2 regions of the Stenotrophomonas sp. Steno-C18 genome follow, and region 1 is predicted to be linked to the other one. Evidence: predicted binding sites of a transcription regulator. Region 1 holds the regulator's gene; the other holds the start of a gene.
What was found. The regulator FliA, encoded in region 1, starts transcription of late flagellar genes. The targets are predictions, from matches to a motif close to TAAAGTTTNNCNNNCNNNGGCCGATAA.
Positions count from the first base shown of each region.

Region 2: AC06FE_RS02890 (GGDEF domain-containing protein) is a predicted target of FliA. The motif match lies at 3,590-3,616, and genes of this name have one in related genera.

Region 1 is NZ_JBWJOX010000012.1:89,493-96,225, forward strand. Features, by position in the region: gene flhA (flagellar biosynthesis protein FlhA) at 1-872, shown strand, start outside; gene flhF (flagellar biosynthesis protein FlhF) at 1,024-2,820, shown strand; gene AC06FE_RS18675 (MinD/ParA family protein) at 2,807-3,691, shown strand; gene AC06FE_RS18680 (RNA polymerase sigma factor FliA) at 3,688-4,434, shown strand; gene cheY (chemotaxis response regulator CheY) at 4,448-4,840, shown strand; gene AC06FE_RS18690 (protein phosphatase CheZ) at 4,840-5,460, shown strand; gene AC06FE_RS18695 (chemotaxis protein CheA) at 5,464-6,733, shown strand, end outside.
Region 2 is NZ_JBWJOX010000001.1:603,899-610,631, reverse strand. Features, by position in the region: gene AC06FE_RS02900 (DcaP family trimeric outer membrane transporter) at 1-573, opposite strand, end outside; gene AC06FE_RS02895 (metallophosphoesterase) at 923-2,032, opposite strand; gene AC06FE_RS02890 (GGDEF domain-containing protein) at 2,120-3,553, opposite strand; gene AC06FE_RS02885 (TlpA family protein disulfide reductase) at 3,691-4,488, shown strand; gene dsbG (thiol:disulfide interchange protein DsbG) at 4,517-5,338, shown strand; gene AC06FE_RS02875 (cation diffusion facilitator family transporter) at 5,431-6,405, shown strand; gene AC06FE_RS02870 (3-hydroxyacyl-CoA dehydrogenase NAD-binding domain-containing protein) at 6,523-6,733, opposite strand, start outside.

The DNA of each region.
Region 1 (6,733 bases):
TCCCGCCGGTGCATATCCGCGACAACCTGGAGCTGCCGGCCACCGCCTACCGCCTGTTGATCCATGGCGTGCCGGTCAGCACCGCCGACATCCACCCCGACCGTGAGCTGGCGCTGGACCCCGGTAGCGCGATGGGCAAGCTGGAAGGCATCGCCGGCAAGGATCCCGCCTTCGGCCTGGATGCCACCTGGATCCAGCCACACCAGCGCGCCCACGCCGAATCGCTGGGCTACACCGTGGTCGACCCGGCCACCGTGGTGGCCACCCACCTCTCGCACCTGATCCGCGAACACGCACCCGAACTGCTGGGCCACGAGGAAGTGCAGCAGCTGCTGGCGACCCTGGCCAAGAGCGCGCCCAAGCTGGCCGAGGACCTCTCGCCCAAGGCGCTGCCGTTGTCCACGATCGCGCGCGTGCTGCAGAACCTGCTGGTCGAGCGGGTGCCGATCCGCCAGCTGCGCAAGATCGCCGAGGCGCTGGTGGAAACCGCGCCGGTCACCCAGGACCCGACCGCGCTCACCGCGGCGGTGCGCAACGCGCTGGGCCGTTTCATCGTGCAGGAGATTGCCGGGATGTCGCCGGAACTGCCGGTGTTCACCCTCAACCCGCAACTGGAACGGGTCTTGCAGGAGTCCACCCAAGGCAATGGTGCCGCACTGGAACCCGGTCTCGCCGAACGCCTCCACCAGAGTCTTGCCGATTGCGTCGGCAAGCAGGAGGCCCGCAACGAGCCCGCGGTCGTGCTGGTACCGGCGCCGGTCCGCGCCGCGCTGGCGCGCCTGGTCCGCCACAGCGTTCCCTCGCTGTCGGTCCTGGCCTACAGCGAGGTGCCGGAGGACAAGCGCCTGAAGCTGGTCGGCACGATCAGCTGACGGCGCCCGGAAGCCGGCTCCCCGAAAGGGCCGGCGACGGAAAACAGACACCCAACCGACCGAAACACCCGCGCACGAAGGAGCCCGCAACGCCATGCACGACATCGCCAACGCCACTCCTTCGCGGCAGCCCCACTCCCGGTACCAGAACATGAAGATCAAACGTTTCGTCGCCGCCGACATGCGCACCGCCATGAACCTGGTGCGCAAGGAGCATGGGCCGGACGCGGTCATCCTTTCCAACCGCCGCATCGAGGAAGGTGTCGAGATCGTGGCGGCCGCCCATTACGACGAAGCCGTGGTGCAGCAGGCGCTGGAAGCCAGCCGCCCGGCCCCGCCGGCCCCGAGCAAGCCGCGCAGTGCCGCTGAAGCGATCATGGCCGCGGTCACCCGTCGCCGTACCCCGGAGCCGGAACCGGTCGCCGTCACCACGTCCGCGGTCGCCGCCCTGGCCCGCTCGGCCGTGGGTGCCACTGGCCGCTCGATCGACACCAGCGTGGAACTGGCGCCGGGCAGCCGCTTCGCTTCGTTGCTCAAGCAGCCGGCCGCCGAAGCCCCGGTCATTCCCGCCGCCATCGTCCCGGCGGCGGCCATGCCCGCCGCATTCGCCGCGATCGCACCGGCACCGGCGGCCGTGGCGACGCAGCACTTCGCCACCCTGCTGGCTGACGAACCGCCGGTGGTGCCGGCTTTCCGTCCTGCCGGCAGCGTCGCCGCCAAGGTCCCGGCAGCCAGCCAGGAGCCGTCCCAGGCCGCGACGGTCGACACGGTGCCGCCGGTGCAGCGCGCCCAGTTCCAGATCGATCCGCCGCAGCCGGAGCCGACCCCGGTACCGGCAGTGGCCGAACTGCCGGCCGCAGCGCCCGTGGCTGCTGCCCCGGTGGTCGCCGTAACCGCACCGGTTGCCGCGGCCACGACCGAAGCTGTCGTGCCCGTTGCGCCGGCCGTACCGGCCGTGACTGCAGCACCGGCAGCACCGGTCGCCATCCCGGTCACCCCGGAGACCGCCGCGGCGCTGAGCGTGGTGGCCTCCCGCCGCGACGACGAACAACTCATCCAGCTGCGCCAGGAAATGGCCGGCATGCGCCAGATGATCGAGCGCGAGATGCACCGCTTCACCGACGAGCGCCTGCGCGGCAGCGCGGTGCGTGCCAATGCGCTGGACCTGATGGACGAGTACGGCTTCGACGCGGGCCTGGCCCGCGACGTGGTCCTGCAGATCCCGGCCGACACCGACCCCAGCCGTGCCCGCGGGCTGATGCTGGGCCTGATCTCGCGCAAGCTGCCGATCGCCCCGGTCGACCCGATCGAGACCGGTGGCGTGATCGCCCTGGTTGGCCCGACCGGCGCCGGCAAGACCACCACCATCGCCAAGCTGGCCTCGCGCTTCGCCGAGGCCCACGCCCCGCGTGACGTGGCCCTGGTCACCACCGACACCCAGCGCATCGGCGCGCGCGAGCAGCTGTATGGCTTCGGCCGCCAGCTCGGCATCGCCGTGCACGAGGCCAACAGCGGTACCGACCTGAACCAGCTGCTGCAGAAGCTGGCCGACTACAAGCTGGTGCTGATCGACACCGCCGGGCTGGGCCAGCGCGACCGCGCCCTCACCGCCCAGCTGCAGTGGCTGCGCGCCGCCGGCCAGATCCGCACCCTGCTGGTGCTGCCGGCCAACACCTCCTTCCAGGACATGGATGAGGTGGTGCGCCGCTTCAGCGCCGCCAACCCGCAGGGCGTGGTGCTGACCAAGCTGGACGAGACCGGCCGCTTCGGCTCGGCCCTGTCCATCGCCGTGGACCACTGCCTGCCGGTGACCTGGGTCACCGACGGCCAGGACGTGCCGGAGGACCTGCACCGGGCCTCGGCGGCCAATCTCGTACTTCGCCTTGAAGATTTGCGCCGCGCGGCCGATATGCCCTGCAACCCGGAGTTCAACAATGCAGTCGCGTGAGTACGCCAAGCTGACCCACACCTTCCCGCTCGCGGCCACCCGGCGCGAGCCCGCAGGACCGGTGCGCACCATCGCCGTCACCGGCGGCAAGGGCGGCGTCGGCAAGACCAATGTCTCGGCCAACCTGGCCGTGGCACTGGCCGGCATGGGCAAGCGCACCCTGCTGCTGGACGCCGACCTGGGCCTGGCCAACATCGACGTGGTGCTGGGCCTGCAGCCCAAGCACACCCTGGCCGACCTGGTCGCCGGGCGCTGCACGCTGGAGGAAGTGATCATCGAGGGCCCGAACGGGGTGCTGGTGGTGCCGGCCGCGTCCGGCCGCCGCCACATGGCCGAACTGGCGCCGGCCGAGCACGTAGGCCTGGTCAACGCGTTCTCCGAGCTGGAACGCGACCTGGACGTGATGATCATCGACACCGCCGCCGGCATCACCGACAGCGTGCTGACCTTCTGCCAGGCCGCGCAGGACACCGTGGTGGTGGTCTGTGACGAGCCGGCCTCCATCACCGACGCCTACGCGCTGATCAAGGTGCTCTCGCGCGAGCGCGGCGTGGACCGCATCCAGGTCGTGGCCAACATGGCCCGTGATCCCAACGAAGGCCGCGCCCTGTACGAGAAGCTGGTGCGCGTCTGCGAGAAGTTCCTGATCGACGTCTCGCTCAACTACCTGGGCTGCGTGCCGCAGGACGACTGGCTGCGCGTGTCGGTGCAGCGCCAGCAGCCGGTGGTGAAGCTGTACCCGTCGGCACCGGCCGCCCTGGCCATCCAGGAGATCGCCCGCCGCACCGCGCGCTGGCAGGCCCCCACCACCCCGCGCGGCGGCGTCGAGTTCTTCCTGGAACGCATCATCCAGCAGAAGGTGAGCGCATGAACGCAACGGCCCATTACCGTGAAGTCCAGCGCAATGCGGCCAACGAGTGCATTGCCCAGCACGCCGACCTGGTGCGCCGCATCGCCCACCACCTGGCCGCGCGCCTGCCCGCCAGCGTGGAGGTCGACGACCTGATCCAGGCTGGCATGATGGGCCTGATCGAGGCCTCGCGCAGCTATGACGCCGAACAGGGCGCCTCGTTCGAGACCTATGCCTCGATCCGCATCCGCGGCTCGATGATCGACGAGATCCGGCGTGGCGACTGGGTACCGCGCTCGGTGCACCGTCGCGCCCGCGATGCCGCGGCCACCATTCGTCGCCTCGAGCAGGCCAGCGGCCGTGCCGCCAGCGCCACCGAGGTGGCCGAGGCGATGGAAATGCCGCTGCCCGAGTACATGCGGCTGGTCGAGGATGCCTCGCGCGGCCAGGTGCTGAGCCTGGAGTCGCGCATCGAGGACCAGGGCGAGCTGGACACCCCGGCCACCGGCGGCCCCACCCCGCAGCAGATGCTCGAACGCAGCCAGTTCGGTGCCGAACTGGGCAGGGCCATCAGCCAGCTGCCCGAGCGCGAACAGCTGGTGCTCTCGCTCTACTACGAGCAGGAACTGAACCTGAAAGAGATCGGCGCGGTGCTCGGTGTCAGCGAGTCGCGCGTCTGCCAGATCCACGGCCAGGCCACGCTGCGCCTGCGTGGTCGGCTGAAGATTTTCGAGTCGGCCGACGCCGGCTTCGAGGAACCATGAAGAGGAATTCCTTTTGAACAAGAACATGCGCATCCTGATCGTCGACGATTTCTCGACCATGCGTCGTATCGTCAAGAACCTGCTCGGCGACCTGGGCTTCACCAACACCGCTGAAGCCGAGGACGGGCATGCCGCGCTGGCCATGCTGCAGAGCCAGCCGTTCGATTTCGTGGTCACCGACTGGAACATGCCGGTGATGACCGGCATCGAGCTGCTCAAGGCCATCCGCGCCGATGCCAAGCTCAAGACCCTGCCGGTGCTGATGGTCACCGCCGAAGCCAAGCGCGAGCAGATCATCGAAGCCGCCCAGGCCGGCGTGAACGGCTACATCATCAAGCCGTTCACCGCGCAGACCTTGGAAGAGAAGCTGGGCAAGATCTTCGAACGACTGACGGCGAGCGCCTGATGGACCTGCCTGTCGAGACGCTGAGCGACAAATCGGCCCTGATCCAGCGCCTGCAGGATGCGCTGGCCGCGCTGGAAAACGGTGATGAAACCCGTTGGCGCCAGGAAATCGACGCCCTGGCCGCGCTGCGCGCGCAGCCAATGGTGGCCGGGCTGGGCCGGTTGGCCCGCGAGCTGGGCCAGGCACTGGGCGAGCTGCCCAGCGTGCCCAGCGAAGCCGGCGAGCTGGACGATGCCTGCGCGCGCCTGGACCACGTGGTGGAGATGACCGAAAAGGCCACCCACCGCACCCTGGACCTGGCCGAGGAATGCCGCGAGCTGACCGAACGGCTGCGCGCCGGAGGCCTCAACGCCGACCAGGACCAGCTGCTGGACCGCATCCGCCACAACCTCACCGAAGTGGCGCTGACCCAGAGCTACCAGGACCTGACCGGTCAGATCATCCGCCGCGTGGTGGGCATCGTGCGCCGCGTGCACGAGGGCTTTGGTGCGCTGGGCCTGCCCCCGGCCGAGGAAGACGTGCGCAACGCCGGCCTGGCCGGTCCGGCGGTCAATGGCCTGGACCGCCACGCGGTCAGCCAGCATGACGCCGACGACCTGCTGTCGGACCTGGGGCTGTAAGCCATGAGTGCCTTCGCCGACGACATCGCCGCCGATTTCATCATCGAAGCCCAGGAGATCCTCGATCGCCTGGGCGAGCAGCTGGTGACGCTGGAGCAGGCACCGGAAGACACCGACCAGCTCAACGCGGTGTTCCGCGGCTTCCACACGCTCAAGGGCGGCGCCGGCTTCCTGTCGATCACGCCAATGGTGGAGCTGTGCCATGCCGCCGAGGAAACCCTGGGCATGGCCCGCTCGGGCAAGGCGCAACTGCTGGCCCATCACTTCGATGCCGCCCAGCAATCGCTGGACTGGCTGCAGTCCATGCTCGACGCGGTGTCCTCCGGCACCGAGCCGGGCCACGCGCCGGCGGCATTGATCGCGCAGTTCGACGTCGGTACCGCACCGGTACCGGCACCGGTCGCGGCACCGGTCGCGCCGGCCGGTGACCTGATCACCGAGGACGAGTTCGAGGCCCTGCTCGACAGCCTGCACGGCAAGAGCGCGCCGTCGGCGGTGCCCGCCAAACCCGCCGATGACCTGATCACCGAAGACGAATTCGAGGCGTTGCTCGACACGCTGCACGGCAGTGCCGCGCCCGGCACGTCCGCCGCTCCGGCAGTGGCTCCGGCAGCGCCCCGCCCGGCGCCTGCCCCGGCCGCGCGCCCCACCGCGGCGGCCAAGCCGGCGGCCGCACCGGCCAAGGCCAGCGAGCCCGAGCACACCGTGCGCGTGGACACCAAGCGCCTGGATGCCATCGTCAACCTGATCGGCGAACTGGTGCTCTCACGCAACCGCCTGAAGACCCTGCGCAGCCGGCTCAAGGACGAGGAACTCGACCGCGCCGTCTCCACCCTGGACATCGCCACCGCGCGGCTGCAGTCGGCGGTGATGCGCACCCGCATGCAGCCGGTCGGCAAGGTGTTCTCGCGCTTCCCGAAGGTGGCGCGCGACGTCGCGCGCTCGCTGCAGAAGGAAGTGGACCTGGAACTGATCGGCGCCGACACCGAGCTGGACCGCAACCTGGTCGAAGCCCTGGCCGACCCGCTGGTGCACCTGGTCCGCAACGCCATCGACCACGGCGTGGAGATGCCCGACCTGCGCGAGGCGCAGGGCAAGCCGCGGATGGGCCGGGTGCGGCTGTCCGCCCAGCAGGAAGGCGACTACGTCAGCATCGAGGTGCAGGACGACGGCGCCGGCATCGACCCCGAACGCCTGCGCGCCAAGGCCCGCGAGAAGGCCTTGATCGACCCGGAGGCCGCCGCCCGCCTGACCAGCGAGGAATGCCTGCACC
Region 2 (6,733 bases), on a different contig from region 1:
GCCGTGGGTGGTTGGGCGGCGCGCCTCGAAGCTGAAGCGCGTCTGCTTGGCATGCATGTCGAAATGCGAGACATCGCGATGCGGGCCGCCGACCGGGATGGACGAGGTGACGAACTGCTGGTTGTCACCGGCCGCGCGGCTGTCGGCGATGGCATCGAGCTTGGCGTAGCCGCCCAGGCGGATCAGGGTCTCGGTGCCGGGAATGGCGAAGAAGCCCTTCAGTTCCGGATCGGTGGGCGAGGGCGCGTTGTCCGGGCGCGATGCCGCCGTGGACGGGTCGGCGACCGAGTCGCGTGGCGGCAGGATGGACGGTGCGGCGGCCGCGCCACGGGTGGGGGACGCTGCGGTTTCAGCTTGCGCCAGTGGCGCCGTCGCCTGCGTATCAGATGCTTGCGCGGGCGACGGGCTTGTTGGCGTGTATGGCGGTGGATCCTTGCCCTGTTCGCGTTCCAGCGCGTCCAGGCGCGCGGTCAGGGCCTGCAGGTGTGCCTGCACCTGGGTGATCTCCTGCCTCAGGGCACCGACGGAGTCCTGGGCGAGAGCGGCTCCCGGGGCCAGGAGCAACGGCAGCATCGCAAGTTTTCGTGGTTTCATCGCCTGTCCCAAGCTATGCAAAACACCACGTCGCGACAGGCGCTGGCCCGTGCGCGGCTTCTGTTCTCAGTGTGGTCGCCTGGCAGTTCCCGATGTCCGGCGACGTTCCCCCTCGGTCACGTTGACCCAGATTTCATAACAGGAATGTGAAACAAACCGAAAAAAGTCGAAATCCGGCGATGGGCAGCCGCACACGCCCCTTGTGATGCGGGCAAGGCGTGACCGGCTCCCGTGCGGGTGAGAATCCGTGAGCGTGCGCGGCGCCGGAAACCGGCCGGGCGTGGGCCGCGGGTGTTGCGGATTGCAACACTTCGGCGTGGGCTGGGCGTCAGTCGTCCGCGTCGAGGGTGCCTTCGGCCAGCGGCACACGGCTGCCATCCAGCAGCCCGCGGCTGAGCTGGTCGTTCTCGATGAACAGCAGTTCCCCGCTTTGGCCGTCCTTGATGCTGCTGTCGATGGCGATCACGCGCCCATCGTGGAACTGGCTGACATGCGGCATCGAGGTGTGACCGACCACGATGCGGCGCAGATCGAGCTGGTCGAGCACCTGTTGCACCCCACCGGCATCCAGGCGGCCATCGAAGTAGCCGCGGTACCAGATCGGGCTGGTCTTGCCGTCATACAGCGGTGCAGTGGCCGGGTCCGCCTTCACCTCGGCCTTGGGCCTGCCCAGCGACGCGCGGTAGGCCGCGTTGGTCGACTCCGGCGCCAGCGCCATCTGCACCGCTTCCGGTGCAATGCCGCCGTGCAGGAACAGCGTGTCGCCGATGCGCAGCAACACCGGGCGAGTGCGCAGCCATTGTCCGATCACCGAGTCGGCACCGTACAGGTCCGGGTAGCTGCGCCCCAACCGCTGCGCACTGCGCAGGTACTTGGGATTGACGTAGCGCAGGTCGTCGTAGAGCACCATCGTTTCGTGGTTGCCAAGGACGAAATGCACCGCGCCACCGGCGTCGGCGGCCTGCTGCTGCAGGCTGTAGAGCAGCCAGAAGGCTTCGGTCACCTGCGGGCCCCGGTCGAACACATCACCGGCCACCACCAGGGTGTCGCGGCCCAGCGACCAGCGATCCCGTGCGTCGATCACATGGTGTGCGCGCAGCAGGCGGACCAGCAGATCGTACTGGCCATGGATGTCGGAGACCGCCACGATGCGCGGCACCGCGGGCAGTACGGCAGCCGCCGATGCAACCGGTGCGGCCAGACGCAGGGGATGGGGATAGCCGCATCGCGGGGGCAGCCGCGCGCCGCGCAGGCGCTGCCGCAGCGTGCGCGAGACCACCTGGTCATCGCAGATCCAGTGCGCCTGCAACCGCTTGCCGTTGCGGAACACATAGGGCCCATCGGCATCGACGTGTTCGGCAGGCGCCACCGGTTCGGCGGCTGCCGCGATCATCGGGAGCAGGCACAGCAGCAGGGTGGCGGCGCGGAGCAGGGACATCGGCAGGGAGCAGGCGGCGGAGGTGGGCGGCATCGACTCCGAGCATATGCCGCCGCCATGCCGCCAGGCATGTGCCGATGGTCGGCCTCAGCCGCGCTGCAACGCGGCCCGGCCCGGGGCGGTCGGCAGTCCTTCATCGCCGAGTACGACGCGGTTGCGGCCCTGCTTCTTGGCCTGGTACATCGCCGCGTCGGCGCGCGCCATCACCCGCTCGTAGTCGGGGTGGCCGTCGTACATCGCCACGCCGATGCTGGAGCTGACGTCCAGCAACTGCCCGTCGGCCAGGGCCACCGGTGAATCGGCGATGCGACGGCACAGCCCTTCGGCGATCACCAGCGCCTGGCGCTGGTCGACCGCGACCAGCACCACGACGAACTCTTCGCCGCCGTACCGGAACACGTAGTCGCTGCCGCGGGTGAACTGGGTCAGGATGCCGGCCACATGCTGCAGTGCGCGGTCGCCGGATTCATGGCCATGCGCGTCGTTGATGTGCTTGAAGTGGTCCAGGTCCAGCAGCAGCACGGCGAAGCTGCCTGCCGATTTCTCGGCCAGTTCGATCTCCCTGCGCAGCACGGTGGGCAGGAAGCGGCGGTTGAGCAGGTTGGTCAGCGCATCGCAGCCGGCATCCAGTTCGCCGATGCGCTCGAACAGCATGCCGAGCAGGTTGCGCACCTGGCCCACCTTCATGCGTACGTCCTGCAGCTGCGCGGCGCGCAGGGTGGCGTCCTCGTGGCTGGAGAGCGTGTGCTCCAGCAGCCGGTCCACTTCCGCGATCAGGTGGAGGATCTGGTTGGTCTCGGTGCTCTCGCCAAAGCTGGGAATGCCCTTGTGGGTGAACCACAGGCCGAACTCCGAACGCGCCAATGACTGGAAGCCGGGCATCCGGCCCGTGCTTGCCAGGGCGTAGAGCAGGGTGTTCTCCCAGTCCAGCAGCAGTGCACGCTGGCGCTCGCGCTCGGTGCTGACGTTCTGCACCAGCGAGAACAGCCGGTAGGCGGCATCCGTGCGCGAGGAACGCTCGCGGGCGTTGGAATAGGCCAGGGTCATGCCTTCCAGCGCGATGTCGAAGGATGCGGTCAGGCTGGCGATTGCCGCGTGCGCGGTTTCGCCGTGCCCGGCCTGCTCCACGATCAGGCTGAAGATGCGTTGCTTCAGTACGCGCGTGCCACGCGTGACCAGGTCCACCGGGATGCCCACGCGCGCATGCACGTCGCCGATCACGCGTTGCGCGGCCAGCAACTGCTCGACGTCGTCCGGCGTCGCGCCCAGCAGTCCGGTCAGCCAGCGCTGCATGGCCGGCTGCAATCGCACCCGCACCTGGTCGTGCGACATCGAGCGTGATGCACGGCTGTCGTTCAGCATGACCTTGTAGAAATGGGCCGCCAATGCCGGGGCGTGGTCGCTGGCGATCGCGGCCAGCAGTGCATGGGCGGCGGGGCCTGCGGCGGCCAGGCTTTGTTGCCAGCCAGCAACCAGCGGGCAAGCCTCGGGATCGCAGGAGTGGGGAGATGCAGGTTTCATGCGTAGGATAGGCAACCGCCGGCAGGCAGGTGCCCTGTATCGGCAAATTCAACGGTAACTTTAGGAAGTAGTGTGCGGAAGTCTCCAGCTGCCGTCCAATCTGTTTGCATGGCTTTTCCTGATATGCGGAGCGCGCTGTGATCAGCGCCGGGCCGTTCCCGATGATGGCAGTGATCGCGCTGGTGGCGTTTGCCATTGCGTGGTTTTTCGCGCGTGCATTGGTCCCGGCCGTCGACGGCCTGCGCACCCGCACCGGCGCGGTCGTGCTCGATGCGCTGTTGCTGGCGCTGCTGGGCGCGCGCCTGGTGCACGTGCTCCTGCATGCGCCGGACTATCTGTCCCAGCCACTGTCGATCATCCGCCTCGGCGATGGCGGCTGGTCGATCTGGGCCGGCGTGCTGGTGGCTGCCGCGTATGCGTTGTGGAGGACGCGTGCGGGGGTGCCGCGCAAGCCGGTGTTGCTGGGGTTGGCCGCGGGTGCGGCGTTCTGGGCCATTGGTGGCATGAGCCTGTTCGCGTTGCAGCGTGCTTCCATTCCCTTGCCCGAAACGGTGCTGCAGGACCTGCAGGGGCAACCGGCGCCGCTCACGGCCTTCGCCGGAAAGCCGGTGGTGATCAACCTGTGGGCGACCTGGTGCGGCCCGTGCCGGCGCGAGATGCCGGTGCTGGCTGCCGCGCAGAAGGCGCATGCATCGGTCGATTTCGTGTTCGCCAACCAGGGCGAAACAGCGGAGGAGGTCATCGACTTCCTGCAGTCGGGCCAGCTCGGGCTGGAGAACGTACTGCTCGACGCGGACTCGGCGGTGATGCAGCAGACCGGTGCACGCGCATTGCCGACGACCCTGTTCTTTGGCGCCGATGGCCGTCTGCGCGACGTGCACATGGGCGAACTGTCGCGGGCAACGCTGGAAACGCGCCTGCGTGAGCTGCAATGAATTCCAAATCCTGATGACGAGGTTGATGATGATCCGCCCCCGTTCGATGTTGTTCCTGTTGGCCACCGCCGCGCTCGTGCCGGCAGCCTGTGCGCGTGATGCCGAGCCGGCCAAGGCGCAGGCACCTGCTGCGTCCGCCGCCACGCCGGGCCAGGCCAATGAGCCGGAAGTGATCCGGACGCTGCGCACGCAGGGCGTGGAGTTCATGGGTACCTTCGAAACGCCGCTGGGCCTGACCGGCTACGCCGGTGCGGCAGGCCAGCAACCGCTGGCGGTCTACGTGTCCAAGGATGGCCAGTACGCGGTGGTCGGCACGCTGGTCAACGCCAAGGGCGAGGACATCGGTGCCGGCAAGTTGAAGGAACTGGTGTCCGGCCCGATGGGCGCGCAGGCATGGAGCAAGGTGGAAGCCAGCCATTGGGTGGCAGACGGTAAGGCCGACGCCCCGCGCGTGATCTATGCCTTCAGCGACCCGAACTGCCCGTACTGCAACCACTTCTGGGAAGCCGCGCGGCCGTGGGTGGAGGCGGGCAAGGTGCAGATCCGCGAGATCCTGGTCGGCGTGATCCGCCAGGACAGCGCCAACAAGGCTGCCGCCATCCTGGCAGCGGCATCGCCGGAGCAGGCGCTGCTGGAGAACGAGCGCAACTTCGCCAAGGGCGGCATCAAGCCGTTGGCGAGCGTGCCGGCCGAGGTGCAGGCCCAGCTGCGCGCCAACGAGATGTTGATGATGGAACTGGGGTTCCAGGGAACGCCGGGCATCGTGTTCAAGGACGCTGATGGCGCGGTGCAGATGCGCTCGGGCCTGCCGCAGGGGGCCGACCTGCAGACCGTGCTCGGCCCGCGCTGAACACGCGCATGGGCGCGTGCGGCGATGTAGGCGATGTAATAGTCTCCGCCGCACGCGCCTGACTAAGCTGGCCCTGTTTCCTGGAGCCTGCCATGAGCCACGACCACAACCACCTGCCCAGCGAGATCCGCCACGAGAAGCCCTTGTGGTGGGCGCTGGGCCTGACCACGTCCTACCTCATCGTCGAAGTGGTAGGCGCGTTCTGGACCAACAGCCTGGCGCTGTTGTCCGATGCGGCGCACATGGCTACCGACGCCATCGGCCTGGTGATCGCGCTGACCGCCGTTCGCCTGAGCCGGCGCCCCCCCGACGCCCGCCGCACCTATGGCTACGCCCGCCTGGAGGCGCTGGGAGCGGTGGTCAATGGCCTGCTGCTGTTCGGCGTGGGCCTGTACATCCTGTGGGAAGCCGTCGATCGCTTCCGCGAACCGCAGGCGATCGCCTCGACCGGCATGATGTGGGTGGCCGCGTTCGGCCTGGTGGTCAACCTGATCGCCATGCGCCTGCTCAGCGCCGGCAGCGGCGAGAGCCTGAACATCAAGGGGGCCTACCTGGAAGTGTGGAGCGACATGCTCGGTTCGGTGGCGGTGATCGCCGGCGGCCTGATCATCCACTTCACCGGCTGGACCCTGGTCGACCCGATCCTGGCGGTGCTGATCGGCCTGTGGGTGATCCCGCGCACCTGGGTGCTGCTGCGTGATGCGATCAACGTGCTGCTCGAAGGCGTGCCGAAGGGCGTGGTGCTGGGCGACATCGAACAGGCGCTGCGCAGCCACGACGGCGTGGCGGGAATCCACGACCTGCACGTGTGGGCGCTGGCATCCAGCACCCCGGCGTTGACCGCGCACGTGGTGATCACCGACGGCCGCGAGCAGGACAACCTGCGTCGCCAGCTGGCTGACCTGCTGCACGAGCGCTTCGCGATCGACCATGTGACGTTGCAGATGGAAATCGACCATTGCGGTGATGACTGCGCCGTGCCGAAGCCGCAGGCTGATCACGATCACGATCACGATCACGATCACGGCCCGGACGCGCAGGGCCATCACGGCCACGTCCATCGCTGAGCACCTGCCGGCAGGAGCGACCTGGGCCGCGAAGCCGGCAGCCGCACCGGCCACGAAAGGAAAACGGAGCCCTTGCAGGCTCCGTTTTCGTATTCCACAGGGTGGTCGGGTGAACCGTCAGGCCACCGGTTCGCGCAGCACCGGCAGGTCCCAGCCCGGGCGCGGCGCGAAGCGGTCGCCATGGCGGGCCTGCAGGACCTTGAGTTTCTCGACCAGGCCATCAGCCCCGGCCGACCGGATGTACTGGATCGGGCCGCCGCGGAACGGGGCGAAGCCGGTGCCGAAGATCACGCCTGCGTCGAGCAGGTCGGCATCGGCGACCACGCCG